One region of the Thermus caldifontis genome, then DNA from elsewhere that is predicted to be linked to it. Evidence: a T-box and tRNA genes for the amino acid it is inferred to sense, from the RefSeq annotation. Region 1 holds a T-box; the other holds one or more tRNA genes.
What was found. A T-box is a leader RNA that pairs with one kind of tRNA and senses whether it is charged. The one in region 1 lies ahead of ileS (isoleucine--tRNA ligase), so its partner is inferred to be a tRNA-Ile.

Region 1 (5,887 bases):
CGGAGAAAGGCCAAAGCGGGCCGCTAGGTCCACCAAGGTTTCCCCCTCGGGCAAGGCCACCAGCAAGCCCTTGGCCTTTTTGGGAACGTACAAAACACTACCTGCCACCAAGCGATCCAGGCTCTCCAAAGAGGGGTTGGCGGAAACCAGTTCCAGGATAGATATTCCAAACCGGCTAGCTAGGCTTTGCAGGGTATCTCCCGGGCGAACGCGGTAGGTCTCCACCCCAGGAGGTATACGGGGAGGACGTTCCTTTTCGGCCGTCAGCGGAATAAGAATCCGCTGCCCAGGTTGCAAGCGATCGCTTTGCAGGCCGCTGGACCACATGATGTGCTTGGGGTCTACCCCATAGCGGGCCGCGACCCCTGCCAAGGTATCCCCAGGCTTGACCTCATAGAGAACCCACCCTTTTTTGGCCGCCCGGCCCACCTCCACCGTGTTCTCGGGAAGGGGAAGGGGGCTAAGAACAGGCAGCTTGGCGAAGGCCAAGGAGGAAACCAAGAGGCATAAAGTTCCCCATATTCCCCGCAACGCTCACCTCCCAACGAACCTAACCCCAACCTCGGGGGGATTATACCAGGGGCAAGCGGGCTAAAGGCAAGGGGCAAAGGACCCTGGGGGGCAAAAACCCCGCCCCCCAGGGAAGAATCCCGCCTAGCGGGCAGCCAAAGAAGCCAGAAACTCCTTGTTGTTCTTGGTGCGCGCCAAGCGGGCGAGGAGCATCTCCATGGCCTCCGCCGGATCCATGTCCGCCAAGACCTTGCGCAAAAGCCACATCTTGTGCACCACCTCCTCGCCCAACAGAAGCTCCTCCCGACGGGTCCCGGACTTCAGGATGTCTATGGCCGGGAAGATGCGGCGCTCCTCGAGGCGACGGGAGAGGTGGAGCTCCATGTTCCCCGTCCCCTTGAACTCCTCAAAGATCACATCGTCCATGCGGCTTCCCGTCTCCACCAAGGCGGTGGCCAGGATGGTGAGGCTACCCCCGCCCCGGATGTTGCGGGCTGCCCCCAGGAAGCGCTTGGGGAAGTAGAGGGCCGCGGAGTCCAAACCGCCGGAAAGGGTGCGGCCCGTGGGCGGGGTCACCAGGTTGTTGGCCCGGGCTAGGCGGGTGATGGAATCCAGAAGGATCATCACGTGCCCCCCTTCCTCCACGATGCGCTTGGCCCTTTCGTGCACGAACTCCGCCACCCGAATGTGGTTCTGGGGCGGCTCGTCAAAGGTGCTGGCGATGACCTCGGCCCCCTGGACGCTTTCCCGGAAGTCCGTGACCTCCTCCGGCCTCTCGTCAATGAGGAGCACGATCACCTTGATGTCGGGCTCGTTCTTCAAGACGGCGTTGGCAATCTTCTTAAGGAGGGTGGTCTTACCCGCTTTGGGTGGGGCCACAATCAGCCCCCGCTGCCCCCGACCAATGGGGGCCAGCAGGTCGATGACCCGGGTGGAGAGCTCATCCGGGGTGGTTTCCAGCCGGATCTGCCGGTCGGGGAACTGGGGGATGAGCTCGTCAAAGCGGGGCCGGTTCTTGGCCGCTTCGGGGTCTAGGTCGTTCACCGCCTCCACCTTGAGGAGGGTGCCGTAGCGCTCGTTCTCCCGGGGCGGCCGTACCCGGCCCACGATGTAGTCCCCGCTTCTTAACGCATACTGCCGAATGAGCCCGGCGGACACGATGGCGACCCTGGATTCCAGGTTGTACAGGTTTTCGGTGATGAAGCCATACCCATCCGGGCTGATCTCCAGGTAACCCTTGACCAGCTGCAAGCCCTCCCCCTGGGTCTGCCGCTCCAGGAGGGCCATGATGAGCTGGTCCTTCTTCATGCGCTTGTAGTTCTCGATCCCCGCCTCCTGGGCCAGGAGGTGAAGCTCCGGAAGGATCTTAGCCGAGAGCTCCTGGTAGGTGAGGGGTACTTCCTGCTGGGTATCCGCTTTTCTCCTCATGGCTTAACCTTCTCCCAATCCTCCATGAAGCGCTTAAGGCCGATGTCCGTAAGCGGGTGCTTGAGTAGCTGTTTGAACACCCCGTAGGGCATGGTGGCGATGTCCGCCCCCAAAAGGGCGGCCTCCGTAACATGACGGGGGTGGCGGATGGAGGCGGCGATGACCTTCACCGGCAGGTTCTGCACCTGGATCAGCTCCACAATCTCCCGCAAAAGCTCTCCCCCATCCCAGGAGATATCGTCCACCCGCCCCAAAAAGGGGGAGACATAGCTTGCCCCTGCCCGGGCCGCCAGGAGGGCCTGGTTGGCGGAAAAGATCAGGGTCATATTAACCTTAATCCCTTCAGCGGCAAGCCGCTTGCAGGCCTGCAAACCCTCCTCGGTGGCGGGCAGCTTGACCACAATCTGGGGGTGGATGGCCGCAAGCCGCCGTCCTTCCGCCACCATGGCCTCCGCCTCCAAGGTGGTCACCTCTGCGGACACGGGCCCCTTCACCACCTCGCATATGGTCCATAGGTGGGCGAACAAAACCTCCTCCGTCAGCTTGGCCCCGCGGCCCGCATACTCCTTCGCCACCAAGGTGGGGTTGGTGGTCACCCCGGAGAGCACTCCCCAAGCAGCGATCTCCCGTATCTCCTCCAAGTTGGCGGTATCCAAGTACAGCTCCATGGGCACTCCTTTTGTCGGGAAGCGGACCGGCTTAGCTCGATTCTAGCAGACCCTACCGGGGCGTTGTCAAGAAAGGGGAAGGGCTGCTAGCATGGGCTTAGCCGCCAACGGGGGATTTTACCCCAGGGGGCATGAGCTGTAAAGGCGAGGATGGGGAGAGTACCCCTTTCCAATAGCCCCAAGCGAGCCGGGGAGGGTGGAAGCCCGGTGGTGAGGAAAGGTGGGAAGATCACCCCGGAGCCGCGGGAGGAAAGGGGCTAAGGGCCTCGAGTAATGCCCGCCGGGAGCGCCCGTGATCGCGCCAATGAGGGCCTGGAGGTCGCCTCCAGGAAGCGCGGTGGTACCGCGGAAGCCCTTTGCGCTTTCGTCCGCGCCCGAAGGGCGCGGGCGTTTCTTTAAGGGAGGTAAGGTATGTTCAAGGAGGTCGGCGAACCCAACTTTCCCAGGCTGGAAGAAGAGGTTCTGGAGTTTTGGAAGCGGGAGAGGATCTTTGAAAGAAGCGTGGAAAACCGCCAGGGAAGGCCCCGTTACACCATTTACGAAGGCCCCCCCACCGCCAACGGCATGCCCCACGTGGGCCATGCCCAAGCCCGCAGCTACAAGGACCTTTTCCCCCGCTACAAGACCATGCGGGGCTACTACGTGCCCCGCCGGGCCGGATGGGATACCCACGGCCTTCCGGTGGAGCTGGAGGTGGAGAAGAAGCTAGGCCTTAAAAACAAGCGGGAGATCGAGGCCTACGGCATTGAGCGCTTCAACCAAGCCTGCCGGGAGTCGGTCTTCACCTACGAAAAGGAATGGGAGGCCTTTACTGAGCGCATGGCCTACTGGGTGGATCTCAAGAACGCCTACGCCACCCTGCACCCCACCTATGTGGAAAGCATCTGGTGGAGCCTGAAGAACCTCTTTGACCGGGGGCTTCTCTACCGGGACCACAAGGTGGTGCCCTACTGCCCCCGGTGTGGCACCCCCCTTTCCTCCCACGAGCTCTCCCTGGGCTACAAGGAGATCACCGACCCCTCGGTCTACGTGCGCCTGCCCCTTCGGGAACCGGGGAGGGTGGGGTTAGAAAGGGCCAGCCTCCTCATCTGGACCACCACCCCCTGGACCCTGCCCGGAAACGTGGCGGCGGCGGTCCACCCGGAGTTCACCTATGGGGCCTTTGCCCTGGGGGAGGAGGTGGTGATCCTCGAGGAAACCCTGGGGCAAAAGCTCCTGGGGGAGGAAACCCCTATCGTGAAGACCTTCAGGGGAAAGGAACTGGAAGGCCTGGCCTATGAACCCCCCTACCCCCAGGTTTTAGAGAAGGGGTACTTGGTGGTCCTGGCGGAGTACGTGAGCCGGGAAGACGGCACGGGCATCGTCCACCAAGCCCCCGCCTTTGGGGCCGAGGACCTGGATACGGCCAGGGCCTACGGCCTCCCCCTCCTCAAGACGGTGGACGAGGAAGGGAAGCTCCTGGTGGAGCCCTTTAAGGGCCTCTTCTTCCGCGAGGCCAACCGGGCCATCCTAAAAGACCTCCGCTCCCGGGGCCTACTCTTTAAGGAGGAAAGCTACCTCCACAGCTACCCCCACTGTTGGCGCTGCTCCACCCCCCTCATGTACTACGCCACGGAAACCTGGTTCATCCGCAATACCCTTTTCAAGGAGGAGCTCATCCGCAAGAACCAGGAGATCCACTGGGTCCCACCCCACATCAAGGAGGGGCGCTACGGGGAGTGGCTCAGGAACCTGGTGGACTGGGCCCTAAGCCGCAACCGCTACTGGGGCACGCCCCTTCCCATTTGGGTCTGCGCCACTTGCGGGAAGGAAGAGGCCATCGGCAGCTTCCGGGAGCTCAAGGAGCGGGCCATCCACCCCCTCCCCGAGCCCTTTGATCCCCACCGCCCCTACGTGGACGGGGTGGAGCTTGCGTGCACCTGCGGGGGAACCATGCGCCGGGTTCCCTACGTCATTGACGTCTGGTACGACTCTGGGGCCATGCCCTTTGCCTCCTTGCACTACCCCTTTGAAAACCAGCTGGAGTTCCAGGAGGCCTTCCCAGCGGACTTCATCGCGGAGGGCATCGACCAGACCCGGGGCTGGTTCAACTCCCTGCACCAGCTTGGGGTGATGCTCTTCGGCTCCATCGCCTTCAGGAACGTGATCTGCCACGGCCTCATCCTGGACGAGAAGGGCCAGAAGATGAGCAAGTCCAAGGGGAACGTGGTGGACCCCTGGGACATCATCCGGGAGTTTGGGGCGGATGCCTTAAGGTGGTACATCTACATCTCCGCACCCCCGGAGGCCGACCGCCGCTTTGGGCCCAACCTGGTCCGGGAAACGGTGCGGGACTACTTCCTCACCCTCTGGAACGTGTATAGCTTCTTCGTCACCTACGCCAACCTGGACCGGCCGGACCTTAAGAACCCGCCTCCCGTGGAGAAACGGCCCGAACTGGACCGCTGGCTCCTGGCCCGGCTTCAGGACCTGATCCAAAGGGTGACGGAGGCCCTCGAGGCCTACGACCCCACCCAAAGCAGCCGCGCCCTGCGGGACTTCGTGGTGGAGGACCTGTCCCAATGGTACGTGCGCCGGGGCCGGAGGCGCTACTGGAAAAACGAGGACCCCCTGGACCGGGAGTCCGCCTACGCCACCCTGTACCAGGCCCTGGTTACCATTAGCCAGCTTTCCGCCCCCTTCACCCCTTTCCTCTCCGAGGTGCTTTGGCAGAACCTGGTGCGCCCGGTCCACCCTGAGGCCCCTCTTTCCGTGCACCTTTCCGACTGGCCGGAGGTGGACCCGAAGCTTCTGGACCAGGAGCTGGTGGCCAAGATGCGGGCGGTGCTCAGGGTGGTGGACCTGGCCCGTTCCGCCCGGGCCAAAAGCGGGGTCAAGACCCGCATCCCCCTGCCCCTTCTTCTGGTCACCGCCCCCAGCGCCTTGGAACGGGAGGGCCTACGCCATTTCGCCTCGGAAATCGCCGAGGAGCTCAACGTGAAGGAGGTTCGGGTTTTGGAGCCTGGGGAGGAAGTGCTCCGCTACCGGGTCCTGCCCAACCTGAAGCTGCTCGGCAAGAAGTACGGGAGGCTTCTCCCCAAGATCCGCGAGGCCATGGAGAAGGAGGCCTCGAGGGTGGCCCATCTGGTCCTCAAAGGGGAAAGGGTACCCCTGGAGGTGGAAGGGCAAACCCTGGCTCTGGAGCCCGAGGAGGTGCTCCTCGAGGCCCAGGCCCCCGAGGGCTACGAGGCCCTGGAGAAGGAGGGGTACGTGGCCGCCCTGGAGGTGCGGGTCACGGAGGA
Region 2 (5,887 bases), on a different contig from region 1:
CAGATTCCGCCTCCTGGTAGCGCTTATGCAACCAGGGGATGACCCCTTCGTAGTGGACCTCTACCCGGAAGGTTTCCTTCCCTCCCCGGCGGAAGACCACCTCAAAGGGCTCGGGGAGGCCATAGAGCACCGCCTGTTTGGCCTCCTCCGGCAGGTCCTTGAAGGGGGTTTTGAGGTCAAAGCCCAGGTGCTCCGCCAGGGCCCGAAGCCGGTCCCAGAGGTAGCTTCGCCCCGTGTCCCTACCCCGGGCCCAAGGCAGGATGGCCCCCTCGGCCAGGGAGAGCTCGGGATTCACGATGAGCTCAGGGTGAAACTCCTGTTTGTATCCCAGGCCCGAGCAGGCGGGGCAGGCCCCGTAGGGGGCGTTGAAGGAGAAGATGCGGGGCTCCAACTCCTCCAGGACGCTCCCATGCTCGGGGCAGGCGAACTTTTCCGAGTAAAGCTCCTCTTGGCCACCGTCCGGGTAAAGGACCCGCAAAAGCCCCTCGCCCCTAAGAAGGGCAAGCTCCACCGCCTCGGCGATGCGGGGGCGTTCCTCCTCCTTAAGGACCACCCGGTCCACCACCAGGTCGATGTCGTGCTTCTCGTACTTTTCCAGGTTGAGGTTCTGGGCCTCCTCCAGGAGGTAGATGACCCCGTCCACCCGCACCCGGGCGTAGCCTTCCTTCAGAAGTTGCCCGAAAAGCTTGCGGTATTCCCCCTTCCTTCCCCGCACCACGGGCGCCATGAGGATGGCCCGGGTGCCCGGGGGCTTTTGCAGGAGGCGGTCGGTGATCTCGCTGGCGGACTGCTTCTCAATGGGGCGGCCACACTCGGGGCAGTAGGCGGTGCCGATGCGGGCATAGAGGAGGCGGAGGTAGTCGTGGATCTCCGTCACCGTGCCCACGGTGGAGCGGGGGTTGTGGCTGGTGGTTTTCTGGTCGATGGAGATGGCAGGGGAAAGGCCCTCGATGCTTTCCACCTCAGGCTTGTCCATGACCCCCAAGAACTGGCGGGCGTAGCTGGAGAGGCTTTCCACGTAGCGCCGTTGCCCTTCCGCGTAGATGGTGTCAAAGGCCAGGGTGCTCTTGCCCGAGCCGGAAACCCCGGTGATGACGATGAACTTGCCCCGCGGGAGCTCCAGGCTGATGTTCTTGAGGTTGTGCTCCCGTGCCCCCCGGATGACGATGCGGTCCATCCGTGGAAGTATACCACTACCCTTTGGCAAGGACCAGGTGGCCAGGGGAACTTCCCCTGGCCTATAGTGGACCCATGGCCTCTTGGATGCGCGCCGAGGCGGAGGAAGCTCCTAAGGTCATAGAGCGCCTCCTTAGGGAGAACGAGGCTGAGGTGCGGAGCCTGGCCCGCTTCCTGAGGAAGCGCCCCCCGAGCCTTACCCTTACCGTGGCCCGGGGCAGTTCCGACCATGCGGCCCTTTTTGCCAAGTACCTCCTCGAGGCCCGCCTGGAATGGCCGGTCCTCTCCTTGGCCCCTTCCGTCCTCACCCTCTACCGGGCCCGGCCCCGGGTACCCGTTCCCTCGCTCCTTCTGGCCTACAGCCAAAGCGGGGAGAGCCCGGATCTCCTGGAGACCGTGGCCGCCTATCGGGCGCAGGGTGTCCTCACGGTGGCCCTGGTGAACCGGGAGGAGAGCCCCCTGGCCCGAATGGCAGAGGTGGTCCTTCCCCTCCATGCCGGGGAGGAGAAGGCGGTGGCCGCCACCAAGAGCTTTCTCGCCATGCTGGCTGCCACCTTACACCTCCTGGCCCACCTGGTGGAGGAATCCCGCCTGCGCCAAGTCCTTCCCACCTTACCCGAGGCCTTGCACCGGGCCTTGGAAACCTCGGGGGAGCTGGATTACCTGGAGGATGGGGAAAACCTTTTCGTCCTGGGGCGGGGGTTCACCTATCCCGTGGCCCTCGAGGCGGCCTTGAAGCTCAAGGAGGTGGCGGGGCTTCATGCGGAGGGGCTTTCGGCGGCGGAGTTCCTCCATGGGCCCCAGGCCCTTTTGGAGCCTGGTTTCCCGGTGCTGGCTCTGGTGCAGAAGGATGAGGCCTCGGATACCCTTCTTGCCATCCTGGAGGGGCTAAGGGCTAAAGGGGCCCATCTTCTCGTCCTCTCCCCTGAACCCGACGTCCTAGCCCTGGCGGATTCCCCCCTGGCGCTTCCTGTGGCCTCTGAGCCCGAAACCACCCCTCTGCTCCTGGCCCAGGCCTTCTACCCCAAGGCGGAGGCCCTGGCCCGGGCTCGAGGCCTGGACCCGGACCGGCCCCGGCACCTCACCAAGGTGACCCGGACCCGCTAGAAGACCTTTTCCCCCAGGGGCACCTCACGCTCCACGGTGAGGAGGACCACCCGGCCCTCCCCATCCTTGGCCCCCAGGACCAGGACCTCCGAGGGAAACCCGGCAATGAGGCGGGTACCTAGGTTCACCGCGCACACCACCAGCCGGCCCACTAGGTCTTCCGGGCGGTAGAGCTCGGTGATCTGAGCGGAGCTTGACTTGATGCCCAAAGGGCCCAGGTCTATCCAAAGCTTGTAGCTGGGCTTGCGGGCTTTCTCGTGGGGTTCGGCCTTAAGAATACGGCCCACGCGCAAATCTAGGGCTTGGAAGGCCTCCAGAGCGTCCATGCTTTGATTCTGCCAGAAGGGTTACCATGCTAAAAACTTCCCCGCCCCTACAAGGGGGCGGGGGTTTTGCCGTCTTGGAGCTGGTGGGCCGTGCAGGACTTGAACCTGCAACCAACCGGTTATGAGCCGGCCGCTCTGACCGATTGAGCTAACGGCCCCTGCCAGAAAGCCATCTTAGCATAGCCGGTGGGGTAGGGCTAGATATCCGGGGCCCAGAGGTGTAGGGTGGAAGCGGAGGTGAGCCATGACGGTGAACGAAAGCACCACCGATAGGGCGATCCGGTTTATCCTGGCCCTCGTCCTCTTCTACTTCGCCTTCCAGTCGGCATCCCCTTGGAACTGGATCCTGGGCGTTGTGGCGGTGGTCCTCCTCTTCACGGCGATTACCGGCTTCTGCGCCCTTTACAAGGTCCTGGGTATCAGCACCAAGAAGTAAGCGGGGCGCAGGGCCCGTTGGGCGCTTTGCATGGGGGCCTTGCCCTGGCCGGTTGCTCCCGGGGAGCTCGTGCGGGTGGAGTTTTACAAGTTCCCGGGCGATAGCCTGCATTACTTCTGGGAGGCCCGGGTGGTGGAGGTGCGCCCCGAGGGGGTCCTCACCCTTTTGCCCCAAGGGGGAACCTTCCACCATGTGGCCAAGGGTAGGAGGGTGGTGCTGGACCACGACGCCTACGTGGCCTTTTTCCCAGGGGCCTGGTACTCCGGGGGGCCGGACGTGCGGGAGGGGCGGGTTTTGGAGTACTACTGGAACGTGCAAACCCCAGCGGAGTGGACGGGACGGGGCTTTTGCCAGTATGACCTCGAGCTGGATGTGAAGTGCCGGGCCGACCACACCTGTGAGGTCTTTGACCGGGAGGAGTTTTTGGCCAAGCGCTCCCTTTATCCCAAGGCTTGGGTGGAAGAGGCGGAAAAGGCGGTGTTGGCCATCTTCCGCCACATGGAAGAAGGCCGCTGGCCGGTTTTGCCTCCGGGGGAACCCCTTCCGTGGTTGGAGCGGGTCTAGGGGGTAAGGCTGGGTAGGGGGCTGGGTTTGGGGTCCTGATTCCCAGGCCCCCAGGCTTTGAGGGGGGTAAGGGTGCGGCCTTCCAGGTGCCACCTACCCGCCAGCACCACCTGGTAAAGGAGGCCTTTGAAGAAACCGTGGAAGCTATCCTCCCAGGTTTCCAGGTTCTGGGCCCTAAGGGGGTAGTTGTGCCAGGCGGGACCAAGGTAGTAGAGCCAGGGATCCTCCAGGGGGCGGGTGTCCTTAGGGGGGAGGCCTAAAAGGGCGTTAAAGTAGCCCCGGAGGCGGCTTGCGGTGAAGAGGAGGTTTAGGTAGGGGTCCTCCAGGGCCTGCCTGGCCTCGGCCTCGCTCCGGGGAAAGGCCCGGACAGGGTCCCAGGCCCCAAAAAGCCGCAGGCGATCCCCTTGCTTTAAGGCATCCTCCCAGCTCATCTGGGCCAGGCCCAGGGTGCGGCTTAAGGGGGTGTGGCCCTGGGCCTCCGCCAAACTCTGGGCCAAGGTATCCGCCGCTTCCCGCACCCCGCGGGAAAGCCCCAAGGCCTTATCCCCCCCGTACTGCTCGTTGTCCACGATGGCGGCCAGCACCCCGTAAGGGATGCCGAGGGCCGAGGCGGCGGTGCGGATCTCTCGGGCATGGGGAAGGACGTGGTGGGGAGCGGTGGGCAGCCCCTCCAGGCTCACCCTATGGCCTCGTCGGGCCTGGCCGATGGCCTCCACCCAGCGTTGGGCCGCCAGGAGAGCGGCCTTCGCGTCCGGAAAGGCGGAGCGCTTGCCCAGGCGCTGGTTTTTGAGCTCGAGGCGCATTAGCCGGTCATAGGCCCGGGCCGCCTCTTTTCCCAGAAGCTGATGCAGGCTGGCCTTTAACGCCAGGTGAAGGCCCACCAAGGCTTCCCGTTGCCGTGGGGGGTAGGGAAGGAGGTCCCGTAGGCTAGGGGAGGGAGGTGCGGAAGGGGGAATGGGGGGCAACAGGAAGAGCAGGCCCGCCAAGGCCAGCACAAGCCAGGGCCCCAGGGGCATGGGCTAGGGCTGGGGGTCGTCCACGGGAGCGGGCGGGACCTCCACCGTGGCCTCCACCGGATAGCCGGCGTAGGTGCGGCGTCCCCCCAGGGTTCTCTCCAAGACCTCCCGCCACTCGGGGAGGTTGAGGAAGCGGTCCGCCTGGTTGCGGAGCTCGAGGTCGGCCAGCTCGTGGACGCCCAGAAGATGGATCTCCTTTCCCAAGGCCCTAAGGGCGGCGAAGGTATGGGCCAGGTCTCCCGAACCGCTGGCCACGATGGCCCGGTCCCAGCGGGGAGCGGTGGTGAGGAGATCCGTGGCCATCATGGCTTCAAACCGGGCGTCCCCCCGCACCAGGCGGCTTCGCACCGTGTAGCCCATGAAGACCAGGGCGTCAATGAAGCGCTGCTGGCGCTCGTCCTCAGGGTCGGTGATGGGAACGTAGTAAAAGGCGTTGTAGAGCTGCTCGGGGGTGGCGAACTGGGTGAGGACCCGGCGGTGGTCCACGTTCCAACCCAGCCGTTTGGTGGCCAGGTACATGTAGGAGCCGTCAATGAAAAGGGCAACCCGCATATGCCCCCATCTTAGGACAAAGAAAGGTCCCGGGGTAGCCCGGGACCCGGAACAGGGGAGGAGGGGTCCTTAGGCGGGGGTTTTCTCCTCGGCCTTTTCCGAGGAGTGGCCGGGGTTAACCTTAAGGGTGGGGTTGGCGTAGGCGGCGGCGTGGTTGGCAGCGATGGCGGCTTCCCCGAAGCCCAGCACAATGAGGGGGAGTTTCCCCGGATAGGTGACGATATCCCCGCAGGCGTAGACCCCAGGGATGCTGGTGGCCATGGTGGTGTCCACCTTGATCTTGTTCTTTTCCAGTTCCAGCCCCCAGTTGGCCAAGGGCCCCAGCTTGGTGAGGTAACCCGCCAGGATCAGGACCGCATCCACCTCCAGCTCCTTTTCCTCCTGGGTCCCATTGTGGAAAATCACCGCCTTGCGCACCTGGGTATCCCCTTCGATCCGCCGTACCTCGTAGGGGGTGAGCACGGTAAGACGCCCTTCCTCATGCGCTTTGAGAAGCTCTTTCACGCTGGCCTCGTGGGCCCGGAACTGGGGCCTCCGGTGGATCAGGGTGATCTCCCGGGCGGTGCCCAGAAGGTTCAAGGCCCAGTCCACGGCGCTATCCCCACCCCCCACGATCAGGACCCGCCTGTTCTGGAACTCCGCCTTGTTCTTCACCGCATAGTAGACGCCCTTGCCTTCCAGCTCCTTCTCCCCGGGAGCCCCCAGGCGCC

Region 2: it encodes a tRNA-Ile, which carries the amino acid that the T-box ahead of ileS (isoleucine--tRNA ligase) is inferred to sense. The anticodon was not compared.

What each region holds. Positions count from the first base shown of each region.
Region 1 covers NZ_QGMX01000004.1:128,176-134,062, forward strand. Annotated here, with positions in the region: gene DK874_RS07480 (LysM peptidoglycan-binding domain-containing M23 family metallopeptidase) at 1-501, opposite strand, end outside; gene rho (transcription termination factor Rho) at 655-1,938, opposite strand; gene fsa (fructose-6-phosphate aldolase) at 1,935-2,606, opposite strand; T-box leader at 2,745-2,981, shown strand; gene ileS (isoleucine--tRNA ligase) at 3,018-5,887, shown strand, end outside.
Region 2 covers NZ_QGMX01000002.1:62,531-68,417, reverse strand. Annotated here, with positions in the region: gene uvrA (excinuclease ABC subunit UvrA) at 1-1,177, opposite strand, end outside; gene DK874_RS04090 (SIS domain-containing protein) at 1,252-2,283, shown strand; gene DK874_RS04085 (tRNA-binding protein) at 2,280-2,609, opposite strand; tRNA gene DK874_RS04080 (tRNA-Ile) at 2,691-2,767, opposite strand; gene DK874_RS04075 (YgaP family membrane protein) at 2,854-3,045, shown strand; gene DK874_RS04070 (ribonuclease FAU-1 family protein) at 3,076-3,609, shown strand; gene DK874_RS04065 (hypothetical protein) at 3,606-4,625, opposite strand; gene DK874_RS04060 (LabA-like NYN domain-containing protein) at 4,629-5,177, opposite strand; gene DK874_RS04055 (NAD(P)/FAD-dependent oxidoreductase) at 5,247-5,887, opposite strand, start outside.